One region of the Butyrivibrio sp. AD3002 genome, then DNA from elsewhere that is predicted to be linked to it. Evidence: a T-box and tRNA genes for the amino acid it is inferred to sense, from the RefSeq annotation. Region 1 holds a T-box; the other holds one or more tRNA genes.

Region 1 (16,042 bases):
TTTATCCATAGGATAATTTTTAAGGTTTTCAAGAACCTTTCTTCCGTCAGCCTTTGCAAGAAGTGTTGCTCTGGCCTTGGTAATCTCTGTCTCCGTTTTATGCTTGGAGGGTCCTCCGACGCAGCCTCCGGGACAAACCATACCCTCAATGAAATCATCAGGGAACTTGCCCATCTTAAGAAGCGTCAGTGCTTTCTTACACTCAAGACCACCGGCTGCTCGATGCAGTTTAAGGTCACCGATGTCCTCACCTCTCTCCTGCATGCACTCGATAACGGCATTTGCAACGCCGCCGCTGGTAGCAAATCTCTTACCCCAGATTGAGGATTCCTGATACTCATCATCCACAGGCTCGAACTCTACATCCTTAGATCTCATAAGGGCTCTGATCTCACCATAGGTTACTACATAGTCAGCATTATCCGGAACATCAGGATCCTGAGCCTCTGACTTTTTAGCTATGCAGGGGCCGACGAATACTGTAACGCATCCGGGACGCGTAGCCTTTAAATATCTGGAAATAGCACACATAGGCGAAACAGTTGAAGACATGTTGTTTTCAAACTGCTCAGGGAAGTGCTTCTTAAGCATATTGATAAATGCAGGGCAGCATGACGTAGTCATCTTCTTGCCTTCGGCGTAAGCTTCGGCCCATTCCTTTGACTCATAGGCAGCTGTCATATCCCCGCCAAGTCCAACCTCAACCATATCTGAGAAGCCGATCTTTACAAGCGCCTTTTTAATTGCAGCCATAGTGATGTTCTCACCAAACTGGCCTTCTGTCGCAGGAGCGCACATAGCAATTACTTCCTTGCCCTCCTTGATAGCCTCAATTATCTGAACAAGATAAGTCTTGGATCCGATAGCTCCGAAAGGACAGTTGTGAATACAATGTCCGCAGGATATACACTTATCCTCATCAATTTTACAATATCCATACTCATCGTAAGTGATTGCTCCTACAGGGCAAGCCTTGTGGCAGGGACGTTCAAGATGAACAATTGCTCCATAAGGACAAGCCTTGGCACACATTCCGCATTCCTTACACTTAGCGGGATCAATGTGCATCTTCATGTCACCAGGATGAATAGCATCGAACTTACATGAGTTAAGACATGCTTTTCCCATACAAAAACGGCAATTATCTGTTACTGAAAATGCTGAAATAGGACACTCATCACAAGCAGGATCAATAACCTGAACCACATTTTTTGAATTCTCGTTATAGGAAGTGCTCTGTCCGCATGCCAGACGAATTCTCTGACGCACTATCTCTCGCTCCTTGTAAACACAGCATCTGTACTCAGGCTTCGGTCCGGGCGCAACCTGATATGTAAGCTTGTCTTTGTGCTCCTCGTCAAGCTCTCCCTTCCAGGCAAGGCGGCAAACCTCCTCCATAATCTTGTGTTTAAAACTTACCAGTCCTTCGTCGTTTGTTACCATAGAAATCTCCCAATTCTATAAAATCAATTTACAACTACATATATAAACCTATCATCCCAAAGGAATTTCAAGGTATATTACAATTCAATACGTCTGCAAAAATCCAGACCCTCCATATCATGAGAAGTAATAAGAAGCGGATTTCTTCCCTGTTTTTCTCTGATATACTCAATTGCCTTTATCCGATTTTCAAGGTCAAGTCCTGTAAATGGCTCATCCATAATAAGCATATCCGATGGAATAGCACATGCTCGTACTATCGCAACTCTTCTTTTCATTCCTCCCGAAAGCTCAGATACCGGTTTATGAATCGCATCCTCGGGAAGGAGTCTTAAGAGTTCCTCCTCGGCAACTTTTACTGAGTTTTTCTTATTGACCATAACAACATTCTGAACTGCAGAAAATTGTTCGCAAAGTCTGTTTTCCTGAAAAACCACTCCTGCGTTCAGATATGGATATTTATAATCACCCATCAGATGAACTCTTCCGCTATCAGGTTCTTCAAGGCTTAAAAGAATTCGTATAAGCGTTGTTTTTCCGCTTCCCGAAGCACCTGTAATAACATAAGAATGATCATTTTCTATTTCCAGATTAAAATTTTCAAGGACTTTCCTCGCCCCATAGGATTTGGAGATATTCTCAAGGTCAATTGTCATCCTGCACCTCCTCATCCTTACTGTTTACAGCCTGATTATTTGCCGATGCAGGCACGAACAGTTTCTTTATTATGGAAATTATCATTATAAATATTTTTTCAACTACAAATGAAGCTAAAACAATCGTAAATGTCCAGGCAAAGACCTCTGCTGTATCAAGATTTATCTTAGATCTGTAGAGCCCGTTACCCATAGTGAGGAGCGGCTGCCCTATTACTTCAGCTGCTGCGCCGCTCTTAAAGCCCATGCCTACTGCGACTGAAATCGCACTCATATATGATGGGATAAGAGCCGGAAAATAAATATATCTTATTTTATTGGCAGATGGCATACGATATACTTGTGCCATCTCGAGAAGCTTATCATCTGTGGCGGATAAACCGTTTGTCGTTGCCAGATATAAAATAGGAAAAACCACCAGCGCTACTATCACTGTGGACAAATTGTCACTACCAATCCAAATAAGTATAAGCACAACAAAGCTTGCTACAGGCACTGACTTCACAGTAGTCACCACAGGGGAAATGAATTCTCCTACAATTCTGTATTTAAGAGCTATAGCCCCCAGAACAATTCCCAGCACACAGCCGATCACCACTCCTGCTACAATATGAAGCATTGAGGTTACAACCGATGCTGAAAAATCAGGTGTTTTTGCCATCTGGATGAGCGCGTTTAATGACTCTGCAGGGCCTGCAAGTAATATTTTATTGTGGATTATTATAGCCAGCAGTTGCCAGACCAATAGCCAGAAGGCCACAATGCCGGTCTTTTTTATTATTTTCATAAAACCTCAGCAATAATTAGTCCAATGTATAGAAGGCATCATCCGGAAGGTTACCGCCAACAGATTTAGGATCCTGATCAAAAAGAACCTGTAAGTAGCCTGAAAGCGCAGTCTTTGCATCATCTCCCGAAATACAAACAATATTGCAGGAAGGAAGTGCCTTTGCAGCTATCTCCTTTTTCTCAATAATTCCATACTCTTCCACAAGAGCTGCAGTTCCTTCGACATCTGATATGGCCATGTCTGCACTTGCCTTATGCTCTTCAATGAACTTCTGAACTTCTGAACTATGCTCATTTAAAAAGTCGTTTCTGACAACAGTTACGCCTGTTAAGAGCTTTGATCCATCGGAAACCTGATCCCATTCATCGGTAAGATCGAACACTGCCGATACAGCATCGTTCTTTGCAGATGCCACTGTAGCAAATGGCTGCGGAAGAATTGCCACCTTTGATGCGTCCTCCTGAAGAAGAGCCGCAATTTCTGTTGCCTCTGACTTAAATTCTATATTACAGTCAGTAACACCGTTTTTATCAAGAAGATATCTGAGAACATACTCAGGTGATGCACCCTGTCCGGTAGTCACTACTGTTTTGCCCGCAAAATCCTTAACACTCTTTACGGATTCGTCACCGGTTACGCAATACAAAACACCCAGTGTATTGATATCAACGAGGGAAACACCTCCCTCAGTCTTATTATAAAGAACAGATGCCATATTGGCAGGAACAAATGCTATATCAATATCGCCTGACACAACGCCCGCCATGATTTCATCTGGCTGAGTCTTCATTGAAAATTCATAGTTACCGGCAGACTCTCCGTTCTCGGAATCCTTCATAAGATTCACAAGTCCCATTGTTGTGGGGCCCTTGAGAGAGCCAACTCTTACAGTAACCGAGTCGCTTGTCTCTTCTGCCGATGCTTCCTCAGTCTGCTTTTCCTCTTCAGTTTCTTCTGTAGTTTCTTCTGCTACTTCTTCAGCAACTTCCTCTGCTGCTTCTTCTGTTACTTCTTCATTTGATTCTTCAGCAGTTGCTTCAACTGTTTCTTCGCTTACCGGTGCAGATTGCTCCTTTTCTGTGTTTCCACAACCAACAAGGGTGGACACAAAAAGAGTCGTTGCACATAAGATAGATAATGCTTTTTTCATTCTAAACTCCTCGTATACCTTGCTTATTACTGTATTTATGCATAAAGTCCGATTTAGTATATCATAAAACATAAGGGTATCACAATCATTTTATTGCTAACTAAAGGGCCATAACTTGTCCATATTTACATTTGACGCGCTCTTCCAAATTTGATATTTTATTATAAGTAAAAGGGAGTAGTTGTCATGCATCTGCATGTAACATTTATCCGTCAGTACGGGAAGATGTCCTTCCCCGGATATGTTGTAATTAACGAGACTTTTACTGCATTATCTGCAGTATCAGTCTCTTTTTTTATCAAATATAAAATGGCGAAAGGAATTATAAAATGAAAACTCTTGCAATTATCTTATTTGTGGCGATGTATATCGGACTTATCGCATTTCCGAAAAAGCGTGCATATATCGCTCTGGGAGTTGCCGCAATATTTATTGTGACCGGTATTCTCCCCTACACTAAAGTAGTTTCGGCAGTTGATTGGAACGTACTTCTTATGATTTTCGGAACGTTACTGCTTGTAGATTACTTTATTGAATCGAAAATGCCAAACCTGATAGCAGATCATCTGCTTGATCTTGCTCCAAATGTAATGTGGGTAACAATTTATATGTCACTGTTCTCGGGACTGATATCTGCATTCATCGACAACGTAGCCACCCTTCTGATGGTTGCACCGGTCGGACTCGCAATCTGCAAGAAGCTCAAGATAAATCCTGTTCCGATGATCATTTCGATTGCAGTATCATCCAATCTGCAGGGAGCTGCTACACTTGTCGGCGATACAACTTCCATTATGCTTGGTGCTTATGCAAAAATGGACTTCAATGATTTCTTTTGGATGAACGGCAGACTTGGAATCTTCTTTGCGGTAGAGCTTGGTGCTCTGCTTACAGTTCCGATCATGATGATTCTTTTCAGAAAAGATAAAGAGCCTGTATCCGCAGAAGAAAAAACAGTCGTTAAAGACTATGTCCCTACAATAATGATGGTTGCCCACGTCGTTTTACTCATGGGAGCTTCATTTATTCAGAACAAACCTGAGATTACAAATGGAGTCATCTGTCTTGTATGTTCTCTTATCGGAATCGTATGGGAATACTTCAAAGATCACGATGTAGACAGAATAAAAAATGTTGTTAAGAATCTCGACTATGATACCGTGCTCCTTCTTACCGGATTATTCATGGTAATTGGCGGCGTTACAGAGGTTGGTCTTGTGGATGATCTCGCAAAGCTCATTGTTAAAGCCGGTGGAAATAACATTTTCTTATTATTTACAATTGTAGTTTGGGGCTCAGTTCTCATTTCTGCCTTTATCGACAACATACCTTACGTAGCTACGATGCTTCCCGTACTTCAAGGTGTTACCGCGTCTCTCGGAATTGCTCCGTATCTGCTCTATTTTGGACTCCTTTGCGGTGCTACCCTTGGAGGAAACATCACTCCCGTGGGAGCAAGCTGCAATATTGCAGGTGTCGGAATGCTCAGAAAAGAAGGATATGAAGTAAGCTTCAAAGATTTCACCAGAATCGGTATTCCTTTCACATTGGCTGCCGTTATCGGCGCATATGTGTTCTTATGGGTACTTTGGAGATAATAATGCAGCAAAAAACTTCCTCTTGTCTCTCCTTCGAGAACAAGAGGAAGTTTTTATTTTACATTTTTATATCAATTCAAAATGTTTCAAAGCCTTCCATATCCCATCATCATCAAGCGATGCTGTAATATAGTCGGCATATTCGGAAAGATCATGATAGGTTCCGCCCATACCTACACCGACACCGGCTGCTATAAGCATCTCCTTATCATTTATGCTGTCTCCGAAAGCAAAAGTATTGCTGATATCTTCTCCGAGAAGCTCACATACCTTCTCAATTCCGACGCCCTTATCAAAGCCCTTGGGAACCATCTCAACTACGGTATCGCTATGTATCATGTAATCATATAGGTCAGACAGCTTTTCAAAGCATTCATCGCGCTTTTCTACCGGAATCTCTGTGGCGCAGGAAAGCTTTTGCATCTCCCATTTGCCCCAGCATTCATCGATTCCTCGCAGACGGTCTCCCATCTCAGCTATCACTTTATCACCATACATATCGCCTTCAAAATCAGACAATTCCAGGTATAAGTGATTGGGGCCTTCCAGAATAGGCTTGAAGCCGTAAGCTCTTACTGTCTCAATAGTTCTTATGGCATCGTCTGCCGGAATAAGGCGATTATAAACCACCTCGCTGTTGTACTCGATCATAGTTCCACAGGCCGATACTATGCCATCAAAACCTATTCCCAGCAGATCTTCATTAGTGACAAAGGCTCTCGCCCTGCCGGTATTTATAAAGCACTTATGCCCATTCTTCCGTGCAGCGCGAATGCCTTCTATAGTCTTATCACTTATTTCATTTTTGTAATTCCAAAGTGTTCCGTCTATATCAAAAAATAAAACCATTAAAATACAACCTTCTTGAAGGACTTCTTACCTCTCTTAACCATCACACCATCACCGGCAAAAGTCTCCTTAGTGTATGTAGTCTTAAAATCGGTAACCTTGTCATCGCCAAATGTTACACCACCCTGCTGAACTGCTCTTCTAGCCTCACTTCTTGTAGGGCAAAGTCCTGAAGAAACAAGTACCTGAAGGATATCAATAACTCCGTCTCTGAAATCCTCTTCCTTAAGAGAAACAGCAGGAACATTTGCAAGATCTCCGCCGCCTGCAAATAATGCTCTGGCACCATCCTGAGCTTTCTTCGCCTCTTCTTCTCCATGAACAAGCTCTGTAAGCTCATAAGCAAGAATTTCCTTCTTCTCATTGATTCTGGAATCTTCCCACTTCTCCATCTCCTCTATCTGCTCGATAGGAAGGAACGTAAGCATCTTAAGGCACTTATCAACGTCAGCATCACCGACATTTCTCCAATACTGATAGAAATCATAGGGTGATGTCTTCTTGGGATCAAGCCATACAGCATTACCAGCTGTCTTACCCATCTTATTGCCCTGTGAATCTGTCAGAAGAGTTATAGTCATAGCATGTGCATCCTTACCGAGCTTTCTTCTGATAAGCTCTGTACCCCCAAGCATGTTACTCCACTGATCGTCACCACCAAACTCAAGGTTACAGTTATATTTCTGGAACATGTAATAGAAGTCATAGGACTGCATGATCATGTAGTTAAACTCAAGGAAAGACAGTCCCTTTTCCATACGCTGCTTATAGCATTCGGCACGAAGCATATTGTTAACTGAAAAGCATGCACCAACCTCTCTGAGAAGTTCTATATAATTGAGGTTCATCAGCCAGTCTGCATTGTTTACCATCATAGCCTTGCCTTCGCCAAAGTCAATGAATTTCTCCATTTGGCGCTTAAAACATTCTGCATTGTGATCGATATCCTCTCTTGTGAGCATCTTTCTCATATCGGATCTTCCGGAAGGATCTCCGATCATGGTAGTACCGCCACCGATAAGAGCGATAGGCTTATTTCCTGCCTGCTGAAGTCTCTTCATAAGAGTAAGTGCCATAAAATGGCCTGCTGTAAGGCTGTCTGCAGTACAGTCAAAACCGATATAGAAAGTAGCCTTCCCTTCATTTACGAGCTCTCTTATCTGCTCTTCATCAGTTACCTGCGCAATAAGCCCTCTTCTTTTAAGTTCTTCATAAATTTGCATAATACACCTCCGTTTTTTATGCGAGGACGTCCTTTTGGTTCTCCTATAAAAACCAAAATAAAACGCCCTTCGCAATCAATTAAAGATTACGAAGGACGGGTTTAAATCCGTGTTACCACCTTCATTCACATGTAATTCACATCACATGCCTCAGCAAGTACTTGGAATATTCCGCATACTCTTCCGACTAACGCTCGGTTCTCGTCGCGGCTTACTAGATATATCATTCCTCCGCGCAGCTCCCGGATGTATTCATCTAATGAGCATATCCGCGCCTCTCACCAACCGGCAACTCTCTGTGGCTGAATCATTAGACTACTTATTCCATTCATAGCCTTTACGTAATAATTATCAATATTTTTGATTTATTGTCAAGAATATAATTTTTTAATTCAGATTTTTGTCCAGATTGAAAGCGACTTCATATTTTTCTTGAAATATGGGGTACTCGTAATAGATGCCCGGCCACTTGAAAACTCTGAAAAACCACCACTATTCTTTCCAATCTCCTTTTTAACTCCCGTGATACCTATGAGAAGTTTCCCTTCACTTTTTTTAGGATATGTAACATCATATGTTACATCCCAATTTTGGGTAATTGTATAACTGGCCTTAACATTTCCTTTTCTCTGTACAAGTTTTTTTAACTCTCTATTTGTGACAATCATTTTACAGGAAAGTACAGAACCCAAACGTCCCGTGTCCGCATCAAGTATAAATGAGCCACGATCAAGAGCACTGTTTTTATGCTTACTTGCCATAACAATCTTTGCTGCATTGTTTTTGATTTTATTGAGCGTCGATTTTGGGTAGTAGCAATGAATTGATACTTTGGCCCGCTTTGCCTTATAGCTTTTACCGTTGTATACGAATTCCCCATCTTTTTTCTCTACAGTATCAAATCTCACTTTCATCTTTTGATAACCGATACCGGGAAAATATGTCTTTATCGTATATGTGCCGTTCTCTTTTGCAGATGTATTTAGCATACCCTGCGAATATGCTGCAGCACTTACAGTATGGGGTGTGTATGAAAATACTATTACAGATGCGAGAATAACCATTGAAAGGATTTTAAAAACTTTTTTCATATACCATTCCTCTATATTTTTTGATCAAGGATATTATATCAAATTCAATGAGCTTCGTTCAAAAAAATACAAAAAGGGATCGGTGCGAGACCAATCCCTTTCACTAATGCGATTTTTAATTACTGAAGTCTGATAGCTGCAATGTTCTTTTTGCTTCCACCAAATCCTGCCTGATTAAATGTGCAATAACCATACTGATAGGAATTCAATGCGCTGTATGAAGGCTGACCCTTTTTAAGACCTGCTATACCAACGCAAACGTCCGGTGAATAAGCAGGACATACAACCATAAGCTTGAAATTTCTGCTCTTAGGAGTAGAAACACTACAATGATATCTGTAATATCCGCTTCTGTATACAGCTTTCTTTGTAAACTCACTGCTTGACTTTGTGATACTTGAATATTCCGCTGAAACTGCTGCTCTGGTACCGTTTATATCATTACCCTGACTATCTGTAAGAACCCAAGTATAAGTCGAGAGTGAAGACAAACCTTTCCTGGAGCATTCCTTATTAATTCCTATACATTCATCTGTGGTGAATTTTGTGTTCTGCAATGTAAAATCAACATAATATACATTGTAGCCCTGGGAAGATCCCATAAATCTTTTGTCGTGACAGGTAACCTTTGCCTTGTGTGCCTTGGCACCCTTATAATACTTTGACTGTACCTTCTTAGTCTGTCCTACATTTACAGTAGTAATTCCGGCAGCAAATGCTGTCTGAGGCATTGCAGTGAATGTAATAGCACATGCAAGAACAACGCCTGCGAGTGTTTTCAATACTTTTCTCATTTTCTTTTCCTCTTTCCTCTCTCATATAGAAGACAAATCATTTCAGCAATGAGCCCCATAACTCATTAAATGATTTATCAGCTTAAAACGTACTTTGTAATATTACCACATTTGGAGGAAAAAATGAAATAAAATTTTATAATTATTTTATATTTACGAAAAAAACTCACATACCATTGTTAAATGGTATGTGAGCTTAAATTACCATCCCTGAAGGTCGTTTTCGTCCTTACCTTCTCTGTTCATAAGATCCGTAACAGCTTCAATCGCCGGTTTATTGTTAAACAATACCTCATTAACCTGCTCGACAATCGGCATCTCAACGTCATACTTTTTCGAAAGTGCAAGCGCAGCTGATGCACTATTAATTCCTTCCACAACCATCTTTACCTCTTTGGTTGCCTCGTCAGCGGTTTTACCCTGCCCGATAAGAATTCCAGCTCTGCGGTTTCTCGAATGCATAGATGCACAGGTCACGACAAGATCACCGATTCCCGACAATCCCGAAAATGTCTCAAAGTCGCCACCCATAGCAACTCCAAGTCTGGACATTTCCGCTATGCCTCTTGTTATGAGAGCTGCTTTGGCATTGTCACCATACCCCAGTCCATCGTTAACTCCTGCCGCAAGCGCAATAACATTTTTAAGGGCTCCGCCTATCTCTATACCAAGCATATCCGGGCTGGTATATACACGAAATGTATCAGCCATAAACGTATTCTGAACTTCTTTTGCGGTATCCTTGGAGAATGCACTTACAACAATAGTTGTCGGCAGATCCTTTCCAACCTCCTCGGCATGTGACGGGCCGGAAAGAACAGCCACATCCCTTCCCGGGAGTTCATCAAGAATAACATCAGACATAAGCATAAGGGATTCTGCTTCGATTCCTTTAGCACAGTTAACGATTATCTGGTGCCCCTCTTCCTCAGGCATGAGATAGGGTTTCATTTTCTTACAAACCTCTCTGACTGCAACAGAAGGAACCGTTATTACTACCATATCCTTGTTCTTTAATGCGCCTTCGAGGTTATCCGTTATCTTTATACTTCCATCCAAAATTACTCCGGGAAGCTTGTCCTTGTCCTCTCTGTAAGTTCTGAGCCTCTCGGCAGATTCTCTGCTCCTCGCCCATAAGGTAACATCCGATCCGTTTTTCCAGAGTCTCCATGCAAGTGCAATTCCCCAGCTTCCGGAGCCTATGACGGCTATACTGTTGTCCACATTATCCTCCTCAATCTACTTTATTTTTCTTCCAAATATAGGTTTTTCTCTCTTCACCGCGAATCAGCCTTCCAATATTGGTTCTGTGCTGATAAAACGCAAGCGCAGTCATAGCAAATGCTATAATATACATTTCAATAAGGTGCGGCTGAGACATGTTTAAAAGTCCCATTTGTCCTTCTACTACGAGCTGGATAAAAAATACTGCATAAAGACAAAGTGAGCCAAGAGATACAAAATGAGTGATATTAAAAGGAATCAGAAATGCAAGTAGTCCTCCGATCACGAAGGTCCATTTAAATGCAAGAATATATCCTGCCGTACAAGCTATTCCTTTTCCGCCCTTAAATTTCATATAAAAGGGGAAATCATGCCCCAGGACACATCCTGCAGCAGTATATATCTTCAACAGATACTTCATGTCACCATATCCGTCACCAAGAATCATCTTACATAAAAATGAAGAAACCACTACAGCCGCTATACATTTAAGCATATCCCCAAAAAGTACTGTAAATCCGGCTTTTGCCCCAAGAACACGAAGCGTATTTGTTGTACCGGCGTTGCCGCTTCCGACATTTCTGATATCCACACCTTTCATCCTGCAATAAATTACAGCAGTCTGAATAAGGCCGAAAGCATAGCCAATTAACAGACACAAAACTCTAGCAATCATACGAATCCCCTCCCGGGCCCCCTCATCCGTCAGCTTCGCTGACACCTTCTCCCCAGGGAGAAGGCATATATTTTAGAGTCCCCTTCTCTTTTTTACTTACTTTAATGTGTATTTCTTACTTTACTTCTTGTCATTAGTTCTCTCTCGGATAATGAACTTAAGTGGTGTACCCTTGAATCCGAAAGATCCCCTTATCTGATTCTCAATATATCTGGTATAGGAAAAATGCATCAACTTCTTATCATTAACAAAAATTACAAAAGTAGGCGGCTTAACCGCAGCCTGGGTGATGTAGTAGAGCTTTAACATTTTACCCTTGTCTGACGGAGGCTGCTGCATTACCACTGCCTGCATCATTATTTCGTTGAGGACACCGGTCGCAACACGCATAGCGTGATTCTCACTTACTGCATCTATCATGTCATACAGCTTTACAAGTCGCTGTCCGGTCTCGGCCGAAATAAAAATAATCTCTGCATAAGGCATGAAGGAAAGTACGCTTCTTACATCCTTTGTGAACTCATTAACCGTCTTATTGTCCTTCTCGATAAGGTCCCACTTATTAACCGCAATTATGATTCCCTTGCCGCGATCATGCGCAATTCCAGCAATTTTGGCATCCTGTTCAGTGACCCCTTCATCAGCATTTATAACTATGACAGCCACATCAGCTCTTTCAACCGCGGTAACAGTTCTCAGGATCATAAATTCCTCGAGCTTTTCTTTGACCTTGTTTTTCCTTCTAAGGCCTGCGGTATCTATGAAGGTATATTTCTTACCGTTATATTTTACCTCTGTATCAATCGCATCTCTTGTAGTTCCTGCGATATCTGACACAATAAGTCTGTTTTCTCCGCAAAGTCTGTTTATTATAGAGCTCTTGCCAACATTGGGCTTACCTATAACAGCAACTCTTATTGAGTCATCCTCTTCCTCTTCGTTGTCAGACGCTGTAAAGTTCTTGGTAACTTCCTCAAGAAGATCTCCGATTCCCTGCTTATTCGCAGCGCTTATGGGGAACGGCTCACCGATTCCCAGATTGTAGAACTCATAAACATCCATGGAATCACGCTTAAAGCTGTCCACCTTATTGACGCAAAGAACAACCGGTTTTCTGGATTTCCTAAGCATATCCGCAACCTGTGAATCCGCATCAGTCAGCCCCTGTTTTACATCACACATAAAAATGATAACATCGGCAGTCTCAATCGCTATTTCAGCCTGAGCTCTCATCTGCGCGAGAATCGTGTCATTTGTATCCGGTTCTATACCGCCTGTATCCACAAGTGTGAAATTGTAATTAAGCCACTCGACATCCTGATAAATTCGATCTCTGGTAACACCGGGAGTATCCTCAACAATAGAGATATTTTTCCCTGTAACTGCATTAAACAGGGTACTTTTTCCTACATTGGGTCGTCCCACTACCGCAACTATGTTTTTTCTTTTCATAAAATACCATCCTGCTTCGTAATTAGTCCCCTTATGAAATCCATACCTCCGCTTTTTATAATGCGAACCTTAACCCCAAGCTCGCTCTCGATATCGGATACTCTCACATCATCCAGGAGATAATCTTCTCCTGCCCTAAGTACATTCTGTGGAAGTATCAGCGCATCTCCAAGCTTTTGCCCTTTAAGCTGTGCAATTATGTCCTGTCCTGTAAGAAGCCCTGTAACGGTTATTCTCTCACCAAAGAAATTATTTATAATTTCATGAACATGAACCGTAAGTCCCGGTGCTGCTTCGGTAAGCTTTCTTGCCATCTCGCATATAAACGGATATATAAGCCTGCCGCTAGCAGTTGACACCTCTCCTTTATATTCACTTAACGGAATGCCATCGACCCCGTTTTCTATTGCATCCCTAAGCGCTTCATCAAACTCATCCAGAAGAAGCCTAACCATCCCCACTCCGTTTTCAAGCTGTCCGTAATCGTCATACGCTTCTGCGGGAGGAATCGGAAGCTGTGCAATCATATACCACTCATCCGAGGCATGTACAAAATGGTCTCCGTATTCCTCAAAAGACTTCTCCTGCCAATAATTGATTTCCTTTATTACAGCTACGGCATCATCTTTTTCAAACGGTTCCAACGGAAACAGACCATCCCTGTATTTGGACAAACCGACCGGAACTACTGAAACACTCTTAAGATTTGGTCTGTAATTATATAGATCGGTAAGCGACCTGTGAAGTTCTTCCCCGTCATTAACACCCTTGCACAGAACAATCTGTCCGTTCAGCTCAATTCCGGTACCCGGCTCGCAAAGCCTGTCAACCTTTTTCAGTGCTTCGCCGGCAAATCTGTTATTTAGCATCTTGCAGCGAAGTTCAGGATTAGTAGTCTGAAATGATACATTTATCGGAGAAAGATGATATTTCAGAATCCTGTCGATATCTTTATCACTCATATTTGTAAGAGTGACATAATTCCCCTGAAGGAAGGAAAGTCTCGCGTCATCATCCTTAAAATACAGCGTCTCTCTCATCCCCGGTGGCATCTGATCTATAAAACAAAAAATACATTTATTGCAGCAGGATCTGTAGTCATCCATAAGTCCGTTATCAAACTCTATGCCAAGATCCTCGTCGTAATATTTTTCTATGTCAAGCTCCCACTCTTCTCCGTCCGGTTTTCTAACAAGAAGGGTGAGCTCTTCATCCTGTACCATATACTGGTAGTCAAATATATCCTCTATAGGTTGACCATTTATTGCAAGCAAATAATCCCCGGCGGCAATTTCCAATTCGTCCGCTATGCTTCCGGGTTCAACCTTTTTTATCAAATGTCCTTTATTATCCATAAAACTGATTATACATTAAATTTCTTGACGTGTCAGTATAAGATACAATAAGATAATAGCGTAAAAAATCTATTATTATTTTTGTTAGGAGATAAAATGCCTGATTTTCATAAATTAGATTCATCAATACCGGTTGCTCCGATCGCGCTCATGGTCATGGAGTCTGCCAAAGGACTTGGAGAACTGGTCAATGCACGTCTTGTCGAATTCAGACACGACCTTCACAACACCCCGGGTAATGACCCCGCTTTTCAGGGATATGTTAAGGATGAGTACAGGGTTAAATATGCTAATCCCCGCTTCGGAAGCGGTGAGAGCAAGGCTCAGATTTATGAGTCACTTAGAGGTAAGGATGTCTTCATTCTCACCGATGTTATGAATCATTCAATGACCTACAAAATGTATGGTTATGGTAATTACTACTCTCCCGATGATCACTATCAGGATTTAAAAAGAGTCATTGCTGCCATCAACGGTAAGGCAAGAAGGATAAACATCATTATGCCTTTCCTCTACGAGGGCAGACAGCACAACAAGAACAATCGCGAATCGCTTGATGCCGCAGTTATGTTCTCGGAGCTTTACAGCATGGGTATAAGCAATTTCATTACCTTTGATGCCCATGATCCCAGAATATCCAATGCAGCTCCTATTTCAGGTTTTGATAACTTTATGGCATCACCGCAGTTCATGAAGGCTATTATTTCGGAAATTGATGATCTTACTGTTGATAAGGAACATCTGACCGTTATAAGTCCTGATGAAGGCGCTTTGGACAGAGCGGTTTATTTTGCAAATGTTCTTAACGTTGATACCGGAATGTTCTATAAGAGACGTGATTACAGCAAAGTTGTAAACGGTTCCAACCCCATTGTGGCACATGAGTATCTCGGTTCCGCAATTGATGGCAAGGACGTTATCATAATCGATGATATGATTTCCTCCGGTTCGAGCATGATAGACACCTCCAGACAGCTCAAGAAAAAGGGCGCAAAGCGTGTATTTATATGCACAACCTTCGGTCTTTTCACCAACGGAATGGAAGTATTCGATGAGGGTTATAAAAACGGTGACTTCGATGCGCTTATAACCACTAATCTCATCTATCAGAATCCTGACTTTATGAACAGAGAGTATTATCACATTGCTGACATGAGTAAATTCCTTGCGACAGTCATCGATTTCATGAACCACGATGCATCGCTCAGTAACGTTATTACTCCAACAGAATCTATTCACAGTATCATTGATAAATATAATGCCAGAGCAGCAAAAGCTGAGGACCTGTTTGATTAACAGGTCCTCATTTTTTAATAGTCTTTTTTATTATTTATCCCATTTTTTCCGAAGCGGGATTTCCGTTGCTGAATTTTCCGGTTTCAAATCCCACATTTACCTTGAACAAATCACCGTCAAGAATAATCTCAAACTCTCCTCCCATTGCTGTAGTAAGACTCTTTGCAATGGATAGTCCAAGTCCCGAACCTTCGGTACTTCTGGAAATATCTCCTCTTATGAATCTCTCTGTAAGTTCATCCGCGTTTATATTCAACTCATTTTTCGAGATGTTCTTAACAGAGAAAACTGCTTTGCTGACACCTATCTCCGTTTTTGTCACTAAAAGATCCATATATACTCTTGTATCCGGAAGAGCATATTTGCATACATTGTTCAAAAGATTCTCGATGACACGATACAGCTGTCTTGCATCAGCCTGAATAAACACATCATACTTCTCGCA
Region 2 (16,042 bases), on a different contig from region 1:
CTACTGCCTACTGGATCTATTTTTCAATAAAATTGCATATGGATGGAATTTTTGAGGAAACGGAATATGCCACACTTCTCAGACCAGTTCTGTATACATGTCTGATTATTGCAGTTGCGGCAATCTGCATCAGTTTTGTGTTGTATCGTCGGAGTCAGAAGCTAAAAAAAGAGAATCCTGTTTAAAGGATCCTCCGGGGTGACTATTTAATTTACCAAAGAATCACCTGTGTCACAATGGCCACGGTGATTCTTTTATTTATAAGATCATTTTGATTTCTGTTGCACCAAGACTTTTGAGATCTTTTTCACTTCCATCTTTTTTTGAATCCATATTTCTCGTAAAAACGTATGGCTCTGGGGTTATCTTTTAGAACCCAAAGTTCTTTATGCGAATAATTTTTTAGTTTTTCTAAACCAACATCCATTAGCTTTTGAGCAACTCCTGTTCCATAGTATTCCGACAAAATATATATAGCGTTTATCTCGCCTACATCTGGATCATCATCGCCTTTCCCGAAGTAGCAGACAAATCCTATAACTGTGTCGTTGTCTAATGCAACATATGTATTTTCTGGCCATTGAAATGCCCATTCTTCACATTTTTCAGGCGTCAGTTTTTCTAAATAATCATGGCTGACAATCCCCTGGTAAGCTTCATGCCAAGATTGCCAATGAACATGTGCTTTTCCTCTTTTTTCATCATCCGTTTCCATAGGCTTGATTATGATCCCCATATCTCTTCTCCATCTGTAGGTAAGTTTTATTATGCAATTACTCTGCTATTATGCTGCTGAAACGTGCTTGCTAAAAACAATTACGTAAATTAGATTATTTTTATCTGTGCTTAAGATAATTTTAACTAATTTTTGTAATAATAAAAATAGCCGTATTATGCGCTGCTATGTACTTTTTTTGACTATATACATCTATTATATGTGAGGTTGAACATAATATTTTTACGATTTTCTTCAACTCATATGAACGGAGAAGAATATGCCACTTGTAAAATGTCCTGATTGTTTTAAGAGAGTTTCATCCAGAGCCCCACAATGCCCTTTTTGCGGCTGTCCTGCTGAATTTTTTGAGCCTTTGGATAATATAGAGACAGAAAATGATAGTTTGCGTGAAATGTCTATAAAGAATACTTCAACTGAAGAGCCAAATAATGACATAATTTCTCAAGTATCCGAATCTCCACATGTAGAACAGAACATATTTGTACCCTCTTCAGAGCCAGCTAAAACTCTATCGGTAGATACAAACATCAAAACACAGGTAAGTACTGAGATTATGTTTGGATTCCCAGATGAGCAATATCCTAATCCTGATAAATATTCTTTTATTGTCATACAGGATCCGGATAGGGAAAGTGATCATCATTCTACTGGTAAGACTCATGTTGCCTTTAAGTTAGCTGAAAACAAGTACGTTAAAGTCGCGAAAGCAGATTTGTTCTATTCACCTATTCTCGCAGATATACAAGATGTATTGGGCGATAATGCTGTAGAGTTTTCTTTATATCTCACAAAAGAGGCTGTTAGTTTAAACGATATCACAGATGGCGCAGATAGATTTGCTGCGCGGAAAATTGGAGAATACTGTACCTATTTAGTTAATAAACTAGTGTCATTTAAGATTTATGGATATGATTTTGATAATTTTGCCAGGGAATGCGGTTCAGGAATAATTTTACATAACCAGGATGCATATAAGCGCATTATGCAGCAAATAGGTCGTGTCGATGATTATGCAGACCAATTATCATATCAACGAAATGTTGAAAGAGCTTCTAGATCCTCATGGGAAGGTGGTGGATTTGGTTTACCAGGTGCTATAAAAGGAGCTATAACAGCAAGCGCATTAAATGCTGCAACTAACGCATGGAGAAGTGTTGGCGATAGCATTACAGATTCTGGAGACCAGAATGATATTAAATCAAAATACTCAGAAATAGTAAACAATGATAACAAAGCTGACCTCATAATGGCCTTTTATACTTGCCTTTCAATAGCTAAATATACCTTTATTGACATATTGGGAAAGAAAACTGGCTGGAATACAGCGGGGGTATTAGGTGAACATGATAGAGAAAGCAATGCAAAACTTAAGAACCTGGAATACATAAATGACATTAAAGAAAAAGAAAAAATTTTGTTGGAAATACTATCTGACTCACCGCTTAATGCAGATGTAATAAAATATGCGCTTCAAAACTACGAGCTTTACGACATCAATTTTGAAGATCTGATACATTTCGTACGCAGAGTTAATCAAAGTGCCCTTAATATTTGGTTAAATGAATCATTAAGCAACTCTCTTGAGGCTATTGAAAACAAGTTTTTCCAAAGCGGAGCAGACCGAATAAATGAAATAGTTGATTATGGAACAGCACTAGAACTTATTAACGATGATTACAGCCTTTCAGATGCTCGGTATGGACAGGAAGTCATTTTCAGCTTAATCCGGGCAGAGATGGAAAACTATGGTTTCTCAGTTAATAATCCGGATCTGATAAAAATGCCATTAGACCAGGTTGAAAGGTATGTTAGCAACTTATTTGATATCTGCGGAAAATATCGCGTATTAGAAGTATCAGCAAACACAACACAGATAATCTTTACCGAAATATACTACTCAAATGAAAAGTTCGCAGCTTTTCAAAAGATTATAAATAAAGAATTGGATCAGATATGTACTGTACGGAATTATCGTTGTAAGTCCATATCAGAAGCAAAAGTTTTATCAGAAGAATGGCAAACATTTGACTCCATTTATGTGGAATACAATTCATATGCAGACTATTTTTCAACTGAGATGGAGCGAGTTATTTCTGAACTTGAAAAATGTTCTTTCACAAGCACACATCTAAAGGATTTAATATACGGAAATGGAGGCTTAGTTGAGCGTAAGAATAGGCTAAAGGAAAGAGAATCCTCCGAAGATTTTAAGCGAGCAAAGATTATAATACAAAAAATGGCAAAATCAAGCAGTAGTTGCTTGTATATTTGGGGATCAAACAATTTTCTTTCAAAAGCTAAAGATATTCGGCAGCTAGATCTTATTAGAAAGACAGAAGTGGATCCATATCCATTAGTTATTTATGATGTTTCTGAGGGTAAGGGCTTTAAAGGGTACATCGTTACAGACAACTATTTTTATAATTTTAATTCCATGTTGGGAATAGGTTTTGGAGATAAAGCAATCCCACTTAAGGATGTAACTGAAATAACTGCAGTAGGTAAGAGCTGGTGGTTCAAACAGCTTACAGGGAAAACAGATAAAATTAAGATACTCGGAATGGACGCTGAAATAATTGAAACTTTGACCGAGGCATATAACTGGATAGATAGTTCGGCTAAAAAACCTTCCACCACAAGTATTCCGCAGCTACCGGTTAATGATTATACATCACAATCAAATACAACCAACCAGGTAATGTATTGTAACCAATGTGGCGCTAAAATAGCAGCTGATTCTGTATTTTGCAATCAATGCGGTGCAACTATATCAAACAGTATTCCAGTTTCGGAAGAACATGTATCAAGCACAATAGATGCAACTCCAATTTTTAAGGATGAGAGCTCTCCTGTAAGCATCAATGGACACAGATCATCAACTCTTGATGTAGAAAACAAGATCTATTGTAACCAATGTGGTGCAGAAATACGCAGAGATCTGCCTTATTGCAACCAATGCGGAGCTGCAAATTCCTCAAAGCTTATAATACGTTAACTTAGTTTTATTTTGAGAAAACAGTTTTTGTAATAGGAGATATCTTATGTATTGTACAAATTGTGGAAAGGACATTCCAGATAATTCTGTTTTTTGCCCCTGCTGTGGTGAAAAAATACTTAAGATAGATGCTGATTCTATTGAGAAAACTCCGCAGGAAGTTAATACTGCCCCAATAACCCCTACTAACATTCAAAATAGTGATGGCGCCAAAGGCAGTATAAAGAAAAAAATCATTATTATTGGTGCAATAACTGCCCTTGCCATTCTAATTGGCTTTATTGGTTTCATTATATGGAATAAAGACAATCCTATAATATTGGGAGAGCATAATATAGTCGATAATATAGATACCTTAAATTTCCCCCAAAGTATTCCTGATGACATAAGTATTTTGGATTTGGGAAAAGAGGATTTTGGCAATTATTATCTTATAGATACTTTTTACTTATCTCAATTAACTAATTGTAGAAATGGCTATACATCCATGTGCGTTAAGGACCCTGCTGTTTTTTATACTGTATTTACTTGTGTTAAGGATGAAACTCCTGAAAAAGCATTGCATTCTTTAAAGAATAATGAGCATGTGCTCCTCAAGGTACAGTATATAGGAATGGATGTTTATAACATAATTTCGCCTAGTGAAAAACACATATATCATCTGTTTCGGGCAGTAGAGAGTTACGGTGTTTTACGAGAAGAAGATTTGGTATACATCGAAAAAGAGGCCACGGGCATGGATCCTATTGATGTAGTAAAAAATTCCACATTTTTTAACTCATCAACATCCATTATAGAATTTGCAGATATGATCTTTTCAAATTATGAGTGGAGCATTAGTGATGACGAAAATTTGCCCGACAAATATTATGTATCTCTTAAAGGACATATTTCTGAGGACAAAGATGATGTTCAAATAGATTTTTACTGCAATACCGAAGAAAGCGATTACCGTATCACAATTAACAAACTGACTTATCTAGATAGTAATAAAAGTACATCAAATATTTATAGTATAAAGGATTTCTTTACTATTCATGATTATCAATAAGGAGCCAGATATGAGTATTGCAAGCATTATTACACTGATACTAGGAATAACGATATGGCTTATATTTAATTCCATGGTCACTCGATGGTATTTTGGCACTTCATGCCTTGGTATGATTGCCTCAATTATCGGAGAAATGATTGTATGCATTATGATAGCTGGATTTATAGTTGAGCTTGTAGGGCAATGGTTAGGTGGTGTTTTTGTATTTGTCGGTGGTCTTCTTGCATTTCTGATAAAGACTGCACTAATAATAATTGGCATATCTGCTTTTATAGGTGTTATTTATTTTATTTATTGCAAAGTAAAAGGCATAGATTTTAACCCTGAAGAAGTAAAGTCCAAAATAATAGATGGCGCGCAATCAATTTCTCATAAAGAAATCCACCAAAACACACAAAGCTCTTCTGGTAGTAATACAAATGTACCTTCAGTGGATGATGTGGCTTATAGACAACTACCAAATAATAACTCAGTTACTTCAACATCAACTGATTCTGACTATATTTTCTGTTCAAAATGCGGAAAAAAAATAGTAAAAGAATCAAAATTTTGTCCGTATTGCGGCAAAGATGTAATTCATCTATGACTATCTTGGAGGAAGCGAAATGTCATCATTAAGGTGCCCAGTATGTAAAAAAATCATTTCTATTGACGAACCTGCTTGCCCTATCTGCGGTTGTCCTCGAGAATTTTTAATTCTTGTCCAAGATAGCGCTACTACTCAGATAATAGAAAGCAATAGTCGCGTTCAATCTTCTTCAGAAGCAACATCGATTAATGAAAATCTATTTTGTAACCAATGCGGATCTCGAATGAAAAGGAACTTTGCTTTTTGTGTAAAATGCGGTACCCCCAATCCGTTCTATGATGAATCTGCAGAAGAAACATTTATCAATAAAAAAGATATTTCCGGAAGTTGGAAAGCTACTTATGCTAAAGCAGATTCCTGTTCTCTATTGGTAAGAGCAAATAATAATGATACCACTGATTTTGTAATACAAGTCACCACTGAAAACCTTGGAATTATGTTAGTTGCACGTTGCGTAAAGGAATCACTTGACGAAGGCGACAAATATCCTTACAGGCAAGGGACTCTATACTACTACGATTATGAAAAGCAAGATATAGACACAAGCAAAACAAAGACGGAACAATCCGGTTATTTCTATTTTTGTAATGGATCCTTACTATGGCATTACGACAATTTCGATGAAAATGAAGGAAATATAGCTTTCGAAAACGCTGATAGCTCATATGAGCACCTTTTAAACCTGATGCCTCCAATGGATCAGGAATGATTATTCGGATAAATATGGAGGAACATCTATGGCTTCAATACGTATAAAAGAAATTGGTCCAAATAAATCACATGTAATAAGGGTAGTGCGAGAGCTTTCTGGACTTGATTTAAGCGGTGCTAAAGATCTTGTTGATAATAAAGACACTGATGGAATCATCACTTTTGAGCTTTTACCTGGCATCACCATCATTCAGGCAACGGATATGTTGCATGAGTCAGGAGCATTATTAGACGATGATAATAGTTTCTATGCCAAATATTTATCAGATAATGTTTCACCAAAAGTAACATCTGATGTAGCGGCTGAAATAATAAGACTCGCAAAGGGACAGTAGTCTATATGTTAAGAATAAATCAACATAGTTATTACTAATATAAGGAGGATACTATGTTTTGTAATAATTGCGGAAAGGAAATCCCAGATAATTCAGTATTCTGTCCATTATGTGGAAACAAGATAAATCTCATTGCTGATAATAATATTGGGGGTGTTTCACAAAGTGTTTCTACTTCGAGTAACTCTTCTCCGAATGCTATGCCAATCAATCTTCCAGGAAGGGAATCACAACAAAATGGTAACTCACGGAAATTAGTAAGTATTATTGCCGCCGTTTGTGTCATCGTGATAGGACTCCTTGTTGTATTGGGAATAACCAATATGAATAATAGCGGTAAAAAAGTCGAAATTGACCAGGAGACTATGAATAATCCTATATATTTAGGTGTTGATGCAAGTATTCATAATCTATCTGATAGTGATATTGGAAAAGTGTATTTTATCGATGCCAGCTTTTGGTCCAAAACTGAATTCAAAGATTATCCTTATTTGTGTTTTGTTAAAGAGATTGGCGATGAATATGTAACCAATATTTACGTGAATTATTCCGCTGATGACAATATATTGGAAGCATGTAATAGAGATGATTTGTTATTTTTTAAGGCTGTATACAAGAAAAAGGCAAAAATCTCTGAAAATACACAAAATGAACATACCGCTTATTATTTTGATGTTTTATCCTGTGAAACTTACGATAATACCACGACAGATTATTTGGATGAGCCATCTATTGAAGAGGAAACAGTTGGTGAAAATACTGATACTATAGATGAACGAGCTATTACTGGACCAAGTTCTGAAATGACAGAGCCTGAAACAACAATGCCAGAGGAATCCACGGTTGATTCTTCAAACGAGGAAGTGGCTATATATAAAGCTGATAGTTATTTTTTAGGCAGTTGGGATGGTGATATGTTAGAATCCTGCGAATTATATGTTTATAAAGATAAGAATGGAGTAACAAGCTTCATTTTTGATAATGGTTCAGGAGATTCTTCAACAATACTTATAGCAAAAACAGATTTTGTAACAACCTATGGGCTACATTACTATACTGGTGAATTGTACAGCTATTATTATGAAGGCGATGAATATACATTATTGGACAATACGTTGGGAGGTTATTTTTGTATTTCTGAGGATGGAACCGAATTGGAATGGTTTGAACCTGATTTAGACAGCTCAATAGATTACTATTCTGAGGGTCATTTCAAAAAATCAAGTAATGACTATTCCTACCTGTTACAAATCACTGGAGAATAAATAAGAACACATTATAACCGGGAGGTAGCTTTATGATTTGCCCTAACTGTAAAGAAAATATACCGGATAACTCAGTATTCTGTCCTAAGTGTGGTTGCAAAATAGACGGAAATGTCACTGGTCCAATAATAGAAATCGGAAGAAACAATACCTCTCAACAAAACCGAAACGGTTTCCCAAAAGTCGCTTTAATACTATGTGCTATTGTTGTGCTTGCTGTTATTGCCATAATTATAATTAAATCAAAAAAAATATCTTCCCCATTAAAGGAGGAAGGTGATTATCCAGCTACTGCCCACGAAATAACAGCAGAGTATACTGATGAAGAAGCACCAGAACCAGCACGTTCAGGAGAAAGCACTAATGAAGCAGCCTCTCTTAAGGATACTGCTGCTCCGTCTGATGATACTCCATCTGTGGGTACTCATTCTGATGATACTCATTCTAAAATCACTATTGACGCAAGTTCATCATTATCAGAAGATTACAACGGAAAATATGTTGGTACGGTAGTCATTGATGGAGCCGATAGCGATAATCCAATAATGATGACTCTTGATGTAAAACCTGGGACCTATGAATATGACGATATATGTGGAACAATATCAATAGAAAGATCTGGTGTTGGGACATACTCTTATGATTTGTATTATGGAGGAGCTGACATAGAAGGCAACCTTAAATATGACACGACTTTTCATTTTTATCAAGACAATGCGCCTTTATTTATCGGTGCATATACGGAATCTTCTACCCACAAAATAGATTATCTTATTTTAACAGATGATTACAAAGGCTACTATACTATCGCAGTTCTCTCAATACAGAATAATGCCGCACCTCCAATTGAATATAATGAATATGGTAATCCGAAAATCTCTGGAAGTTGGACTGCTGTAAATGGTACATGGGAAAACTGTGAATGCTATATAAGGGAAGTTGATGATAATGTATGTGATTTTGTAGTTCATGCTACACAAGGAACCCAAGGAATAATGCTAGTAGTTAGAGCTAAGTGGGAAGAAGATTTCCAAGGCGATTTATACGCATATAAAGATGGTGTTTTATATTATTACGATTATGAAAAACAGGAATATGATAAAAACAAAACTCTAACTGGACAATCTGGATATTTTGCGTATGACCTATCAAGCCTAAAATGGTCATATGATAATTTTGATGGCAATTCTGGCATCGTATACTTTTCTAGATCCGATATATCCAATGAATACTTAGAAGTGTTAATGCCTGATAAATAATGAAAAGTTCCTATTAGCACATAAAGAGAGGTTTCAAGATGAATTCTGATAGAAAGTTTTTTATAAAAAGAGTTTTAGTACAAGAGAACTGATTATTCTTAATGATGCATGGAAGAAAAAGCTGTCACCTGACAAAATGGTGGCAGCCTTGTCAAACACTATATTTTTTATTCTTTTACGACATTGGCAGGCTTGCAGATATTATCAGAATAATCTGATTCGATGTATTCAAGGTATTCACTGAGCTCCCTAAGCTCTCTCTCCATTATTTCTGCAGTGAACATAAGAGCATTACTGGCCTGATTATTTTCACTTAGGGCCAATCCATCTGATAAGAGCTGTAAATTGTTATTAAGACACATAAGCGTATGCATCTTGCGAGATACCTCCTGAAAACATCTTTTACAATCGCAATTCTCTATGCCTGTGATACTATGCATTTATTGTTGCCTCCTACGAAAATTATCCATCAGAAGATAAGATTTTATTTGGCTCCTCAACAACACTTTTATTCCCCATCGAGATCTCGTAAACTCGATTTTAGCAAAATCACTGTCGCATAAAAATGGCATATCATATTGTATAATAATACTTTTAACAAATGATTATGATAAGAGAAGGAAGTGAAGATTGAGAATGAAAAATACAGAAGTTAGCAAGTTTATCAGTCTCATACTGAGGCATAAACCTGAAACAATAGGCATATCTTTGGATGAGCATCCATTTATGTATGAACTGTAAAAAAACGAGGCAGCCCTTGCCCAAGGCTGCCTCTGCTTATAGTCTTTCTATAACCACTGCGGTTCCATTTATCTGAACTTTTACATAATCGGACCCCACAGTGCTTTCCATGTCCATGCCAATTACTGCATTCCCACCGCATTTTATAACCTTTTCTCTAAACAAATCGAATCCGTATTCTTTACCGTTTTCCAACAAATCCATTACTCCGGTCATTACCTGGGCTTTAAAACTGAGCATTCTTCCGAGATCCTCTAACCCCTTTGCCAGGCTGTCTTTTAGAGAATTCTTATAGACTACATCAACGCTTTGAAATCCCTTATACTCAACAATGCGATAACCTTCAATGGAATGGCCGCTAGTCATAATCATATTAGACTTTGCCTGAGAAAGCTCATGTTCCTGCTGCTTTATGACCGCCATGTTATGAGCGTCCACTTTTTCCTGAATATCGTTAATTCCGGAGATCTCAGCATCAACTTCTTCTTTGCTTTTTCCATTTGAATTGAAATATATATCAAAGAAAGCTCGTAATTGAGGATCTTCAATTGTATCCAGATTAATGCGCTCTTTTAATTTGAAAATAGCGCCAGAAACATCACTTTTATAATGATTATCACGGATGTTTTCAAACAAAAGTCCACATTCCTTGCACAGATCATATTGCTGCGCACCAATATTTATACGTGTAGAATACTCAAAAGAGGTTTGTGTTCCATGACATCCGCAGCATTCTATAACTCCCATAATTAATCCTTTCTATGACAATCAGTTCTTTTCCTTATGTTACGTGACAAGATTTATTTAGAAACATTCAGAACTGTTTCAACATCTACTTCTTTTATGAAATCCCAATATTTCATAGTTGCAACATCGCCTGCGTACATATTATCCGAATCAAAATATATCCATTCTTTATTAGTGTTATCTCCATTAGGGTAATAAATATATGTATACATTGCAGCCCCAACAGCTGATCCACCCACTTCGTTATCAGCAGCAAATTCTATATGTACATGTTTTGCTATATTTATATCATCGTTTGTCTGTTCACCATACTCTATGCTTCGGATTTCCATGCTATTCGGATGCTTCAACTGTTCCTTAATCATTTCTATTGCCCTGACAGAACGTTGAATAGACTCGTCATTGGAAGCAGCCTTTTGATAATCAGAAATCTTTTTTTCTATTTTGTCGAAATCTTTTACCTGTTCCTGTTCAGCAATAAGTAATTCATCATAATCATTTACAATCTCAGTTAAATCTGCGTATGACGGATTACTTTCAAGCGCCTTATCAATCTTATGTTGAACGGCTTTAACCATTTCAGATGTTTCTGTTTTACCACAACCAATAAAGGCAATCGCTAAAACAACACTTACTACAAATATGCTTAACTTTTTTTTCATTTCAGCACAACACCTCATCTTTGATAAATTATTTACTCTTTCTTGGAATAGTAGTATTTTGCATCATTCCATAAATCAATATCAATTTCATTGACCAACACTCCAGTTTCCAGATCGAATGTAAGATGGCATTGCATCCCTCCTTTCTGGTTATAAGAAAAAATATTTCCTTCTACTACTCCTTGAAGCTCTCTATCCTTTTCATTGTTAGTGTTTCCCCAAATCAAAACAAATTCTGCTTCTCTTGTTTTTATGTTCATAAAGGGACAAAACTCTGCTTCAGCTACCCCTTTGGGCAGTTCTTCTTCATACGGCATCCATTTATTACTAACATTGCTCAAATACTCTGACTTAGTAGCAATCCATTTTCCGGCATAAGGTTTGTACTTTTGATAAAAAGAGTAGATCTCATTTGCATCTTCTGTCGGATTAGTAATCTGATCTAATAATTCGTATCCGGCTATATAATTATGTAATGCAAACTTTAAATTGGCTTCTGTTAAGAGATACATCTGATTGGCCTTTTCATAATAGCTGTCAGCGTCTTTGTATCCATTTGCTTTTGAAGCATAATCCATCGCTTCTTTATATTGTGCATTTTTATATTGCTCAACTGCAAGGGTATAGGATAAGGCTTTAATCTTTGACTCTGAATCAGAATACCCCCTCGCTAATTCGTATTTTTCAATTGCTGTAGCATAATCTCCCTTGGCCGACAGCTCTTCAGCAATTTTATAGCTATTTTGTCGATCTATCTTGGGTTTAATTACCGTCATGACAAAAATTACCAGAATACTCACTATAAAAAATGCGATAAGAACCTTTAATACATTACTCTTTGCTAACTTTTCCTTTTTTGCTATAGATTCTTTTACGTTCTTGAACTCCACCTCAGAATTTTTTACTTCTTCTGGGGTTCCAATACTAACAATCTTATCCCATGCTTTATTGGCAGCCTCAGCAGTATACGCTCCTCGTAACTCATTGATTGCATCTGTAACCTCTTTCTGATGCTCTTCAGCCTTCAGAGCAATAATGCGCTCTCGACATTTCTCAATATACATGTCAGAATCTTCAAAAGGCTGTATCGAAATAAATTTTTCCAAAGTTAATTGGTAATTCTCTATAGTCTGGTCATTTTTAAAGCACTCAATTAAGAAATCATATCGTGCCTTTTTTAATACATCCTCAGCATGATCCAGCTTCTTCTGTATTTCAGAATCGCCGTATTTTCTCGCAAAAATAAAGTTTTTCTCTTCCGTAATCTTCGAATTATCTATAACCGCTGCTTCAATAGTTGATTTCTTCTGCTCCGCCAACAACTTGTAGTAATATAGCGCACCATTCGTAGGATCCATATCAAGTGCTTGCTCGCAGTATACCTCAGCCTTTTTCCAAGCACCTTCTTCCAAAAATATCTCTATTCTTGTAATTAGAGACTCTACAGAGGCATTTGAATTAATAGAAATAGAAGCTGCTGCTACCGCTTGCTGTTGTTCTTTACAATAAGCTATCCAATCAAGGTCACTTAATGACGTAAGGTTAGTAGAATGGCAATTGGGACAGTGATCATAATCTACAATTTTCTTGCTTTCACGATCAGTCTTTGCATCCAGCGCATATGCGTCTAACCTGGTTCCCCCAAAGACAGCTGCTATCGTGCCCACAGCTGAAATGGCAGTCATGGCTCTAGCGGTGCTATTATTCTTTAAGTCTTGATCCGTGTAGCAGAACACCTTTCCACACACGTTACATTTTTTCCTGTACTCCATAAGTCACCCCTTAAAAATATGCAAAAAAATAGAGGACCCCCTTGGTCCCCATAGACACGAATGTTATCATATTGAGATTATATTTGCAACTTCGATGATGCGTGCTTCGGCACGTCCATCCATTTTGCGACGTGCGTTGTCAGAATTAGCATTACGTTTTAAAGCTATTACGGCATCAATACCACCATCTCTATAAAGCTTTGTTAGTGGCGAAGGCAGGGGTCTGTAAAACCCTGACATCAGAAACAGCGTGAGTTCGAGTCTCACCCTGCCCACTATAGTGTCATACGATGACACTGTACAAACTGATCCGCTAAGACGATAATATGATCAGAACAAAACAAGAGAGCAGCAATAGGCTGCAGAAAGTTAAGAGGTTTTATTAAGAATGTACTACGTAACTATCAACAAGCAGTTTAATAACAAACAGTTCATGCAGTTCTGCAAAAATCAGAAGTGCTTTGTTAGTTATGCAAATTGCAAGTTGGTGGAAAGTGGTTCAGGATCAATAGAATGACGGATGATCCGAAGCATTGAAAATACAGAGAAGTCTCAGTACCACTTAGCTTGCAAAAGAGTTAGGTGGTTTTTTAATGCTTATTTTTCGAAGGAGATTAGGAAAAATGGATTATCCGGTAATAGATATTGAAGGAACAGGAATACACATCAGAGATCTGATAAGGGAAAGTGGACATACAGTAACAGAGGTTTCAGAATACCTTGGGACAAGCACATCCCTTGTATACAGATATATCAGAGGAGAAGTGCTTCCGAGCATCGACAGAATAGTAGCACTCTCTGTTTATCTTGAGGTTTCTATTGATGACATAATAGCAGTCGAGTGAGACTGCACCTTGCGGTATGGGGAATGGTAGCCCACAGGATTTTGGTTCCAGTAATCTTGGTTCGACTCCAAGTACCGTAGCTAAGACGTAGTAGCCAAGCTGGAAAGGCAACGGACTGCAACTCCGTGATCGTGAGTTCGAATCTCACTTGCGTCTCTATAAGGACTTGTAGCTCAAAAGGTAGAGCAGGGGACTGAAAATCCCCGAGAGGCGGTTCGATACCGTCCGAGTCCATTATGCTTCCTTGGCAGAGCGGATATGCACCGGCCTTTTAAGCCGAGAGATGCGGGTTCAACCCCCGTGGGGAGCACTAAGCTGTCGTAGCTCAGCTGGCAGAGCAGCGGTCTCTTAAACCGAAGGTCGTGGGTTCGATTCTCACCGGCAGCATTGATGCGGTATAGCTCAATTGGTAGAGCACCTGACTCTGACTCAGGGCGTTGCAGGTTCGAGTCCTGCTACCGTAGCTTCGGACATATAGCTCAATCGGCAGAGCATCCGGTTGTTAACCGGAGGGTTGTGGGTTCAGATCCCTCTATGTCCGCTATACCTGAATAGCTCAGATGGCAAGAGCGTCTGTTTCATACGCAGAGGGGCACTGGTTCGAGTCCAGTTTCAGGTATTAAGAGATTACCGATAAGCACATATAGGAATGCATTAAAGAGAATTGTTCTTCTTTGTGAATTAAGAGGGTCTGCATCATTTATAAGTCTTGCTTTTGTATCATTAGAAAGATAGATTATTTTTTAATACATCTCTCAATTGGGGTTGCAAATATAATTATATATAACGCAAATAAAAGATATATAACATTATATTGGGGTTATAACATTGAAATAATCTGCATCTTTTTATCTCCAGTGTGTAGGGCTATGATTAAATCACAACAAAGACACAGGCAGCAACCAGTACAGGATCGCTTAATGGTCAAGCAACAGACTAATAATCTGTCATTTGTGGGTTCGAATCCCATTCCGGCCCATTTGGGTGTATGTGTCTTGAACAAAAAGATACCAACAGCAAATAACTCCACGGTTAGCTCATTGGGAAGCGCCTGGCTTATACCCAGGAGATCGGAGAGTTCAAATCTCTCTACCGAATAAGGAAGGTATCTTGAAAAAGGTGCATACAGCAAACAAGAAGGATGACGGTAAATCATTACGACTGGGCTGATGCCCAGTGCACCTTGCTGAAGGAGAAAAGTGTTGAGGTGATGAAAACTATATATGATTTTAAGACTTCGTCTTAAGTGTCGAGGTGTTAAAATAGAATAAGAGCAACGCATAGCTACCCTATATTATTAGGAGCTTGACTCCGGAAAGGAGGTAGCGTTATGAACTTTACACTCTTGATTGATTGGAAGTTTGTTGTTGCTCTTGGCGGATCTGCCATGGGAATCATTTTCGCTGCGAAGATGGAACCTGATGCAGTGGAGCGAGTATCAGTCCATTTGGCTGATGCTTGTAAGGAGTACGCGGTTGCCGGAAACGGCAACCGCTGATATTTAAATTAATTATATGCTTTGTTAACTGCTATTTAGAAGAGACATATGTGAGGTGAATAGTATGAATATGGAAAGGGATAATGTAAATAGAAGACTATATATGGGAGAGTTTTCTATTGAGCATTTGCTTCCGTGTGAAAATAAGTGTATAAAGCCGTTTTATGATGAAAAAAAAGCTTCAAAAGGTATAGAGCTCTTGAAAAGTGAACCCATGCTTTTTGATTCATTATTTGTAATGTTTACTAAAGGAGCTAAAAGATTAGACTTACTTGACGATTTAGATGTTTTTGTTCAAGAAGTTAATGCAGTTATTAATACCGGATATTTTGCAGATGAGATAAACTTGGCAGACGGTATTGCTAATAAGGCCATAGAATTAATACCATTTATTTCAAAAATTGATAGGGTTTTTTGGTATGCCATAGCTTTGTATTATTGTGAAGTGAACTATAGACAGGAAATGGATAATAGAGACCAAATGGAAGAAATGTTATTCGCATGGATAGCATTATTAAGGCAGGTGGAAGAAAAGGAAAAAAAGTATGGCTATACATTAAATATAGATAAAATCCGTTCCTCTAATCAAATATTTGAAATGATAACAGGAGATTGGAGTAGTTTAGACAAGATTTTTTTGGACGAATTAACCACTCATGTGAAAGATCAATTTGCTGAACTGTTCGAGAAAAGATATAGCATTTTTGAACAACTAAAGAATGATTTTGAAAGGCAATCTATAATAGCCAAAAAAACAGAGAATAAATGGGAATTATTTCTTGAAATAGTGAATGATTTATCCGATAGAGAGAAACAGGTTATAGATATTA

Evidence for each region. A T-box is a leader RNA that pairs with one kind of tRNA and senses whether it is charged. The one in region 1 lies ahead of tyrS (tyrosine--tRNA ligase), so its partner is inferred to be a tRNA-Tyr.
Region 2: it has a tRNA-Tyr gene. The T-box ahead of tyrS (tyrosine--tRNA ligase) is inferred to sense a tRNA for this amino acid. The anticodon was not compared.

What each region holds. Positions count from the first base shown of each region.
Region 1 is NZ_ATVV01000001.1:494,640-510,681, forward strand. It holds gene G596_RS0102130 (4Fe-4S dicluster domain-containing protein) at 1-1,443, opposite strand, end outside; gene G596_RS20570 (ABC transporter ATP-binding protein) at 1,521-2,099, opposite strand; gene G596_RS20575 (ABC transporter permease) at 2,089-2,886, opposite strand; gene G596_RS0102145 (ABC transporter substrate-binding protein) at 2,903-4,039, opposite strand; gene G596_RS0102155 (SLC13 family permease) at 4,369-5,637, shown strand; gene G596_RS0102160 (HAD-IIB family hydrolase) at 5,704-6,486, opposite strand; gene tyrS (tyrosine--tRNA ligase) at 6,486-7,709, opposite strand; T-box leader at 7,798-8,050, opposite strand; gene G596_RS0102170 (hypothetical protein) at 8,102-8,800, opposite strand; gene G596_RS0102175 (hypothetical protein) at 8,920-9,594, opposite strand; gene G596_RS0102180 (NAD(P)H-dependent glycerol-3-phosphate dehydrogenase) at 9,796-10,818, opposite strand; gene plsY (glycerol-3-phosphate 1-O-acyltransferase PlsY) at 10,829-11,494, opposite strand; gene der (ribosome biogenesis GTPase Der) at 11,615-12,946, opposite strand; gene G596_RS0102195 (DUF512 domain-containing protein) at 12,943-14,301, opposite strand; gene G596_RS0102200 (ribose-phosphate pyrophosphokinase) at 14,398-15,597, shown strand; gene G596_RS23375 (sensor histidine kinase) at 15,632-16,042, opposite strand, start outside.
Region 2 is NZ_ATVV01000015.1:2,370-18,411, forward strand. It holds gene G596_RS0111295 (hypothetical protein) at 1-185, shown strand, start outside; gene G596_RS21875 (GNAT family N-acetyltransferase) at 308-736, opposite strand; gene G596_RS0111305 (zinc-ribbon domain-containing protein) at 996-3,734, shown strand; gene G596_RS0111310 (zinc ribbon domain-containing protein) at 3,781-4,785, shown strand; gene G596_RS0111315 (zinc ribbon domain-containing protein) at 4,796-5,374, shown strand; gene G596_RS0111320 (hypothetical protein) at 5,394-6,086, shown strand; gene G596_RS0111325 (ribosomal protein L7/L12) at 6,115-6,423, shown strand; gene G596_RS0111330 (zinc ribbon domain-containing protein) at 6,477-7,688, shown strand; gene G596_RS0111335 (zinc ribbon domain-containing protein) at 7,721-8,947, shown strand; gene G596_RS0111340 (hypothetical protein) at 9,115-9,387, opposite strand; gene G596_RS0111345 (YbjQ family protein) at 9,725-10,435, opposite strand; gene G596_RS0111350 (hypothetical protein) at 10,489-11,097, opposite strand; gene G596_RS0111355 (hypothetical protein) at 11,130-12,869, opposite strand; tRNA gene G596_RS24840 (tRNA-Tyr) at 13,066-13,144, shown strand; gene G596_RS25755 (hypothetical protein) at 13,258-13,386, shown strand; gene G596_RS0111365 (helix-turn-helix domain-containing protein) at 13,493-13,714, shown strand; tRNA gene G596_RS0111370 (tRNA-Cys) at 13,799-13,870, shown strand; tRNA gene G596_RS0111375 (tRNA-Phe) at 13,877-13,948, shown strand; tRNA gene G596_RS0111380 (tRNA-Lys) at 13,953-14,024, shown strand; tRNA gene G596_RS0111385 (tRNA-Lys) at 14,029-14,101, shown strand; tRNA gene G596_RS0111390 (tRNA-Gln) at 14,106-14,178, shown strand; tRNA gene G596_RS0111395 (tRNA-Asn) at 14,183-14,255, shown strand; tRNA gene G596_RS0111400 (tRNA-Met) at 14,260-14,333, shown strand; tRNA gene G596_RS0111405 (tRNA-Ile) at 14,626-14,693, shown strand; tRNA gene G596_RS0111410 (tRNA-Ile) at 14,745-14,809, shown strand; gene G596_RS0111415 (hypothetical protein) at 15,045-15,212, shown strand; gene G596_RS0111420 (hypothetical protein) at 15,277-16,042, shown strand, end outside.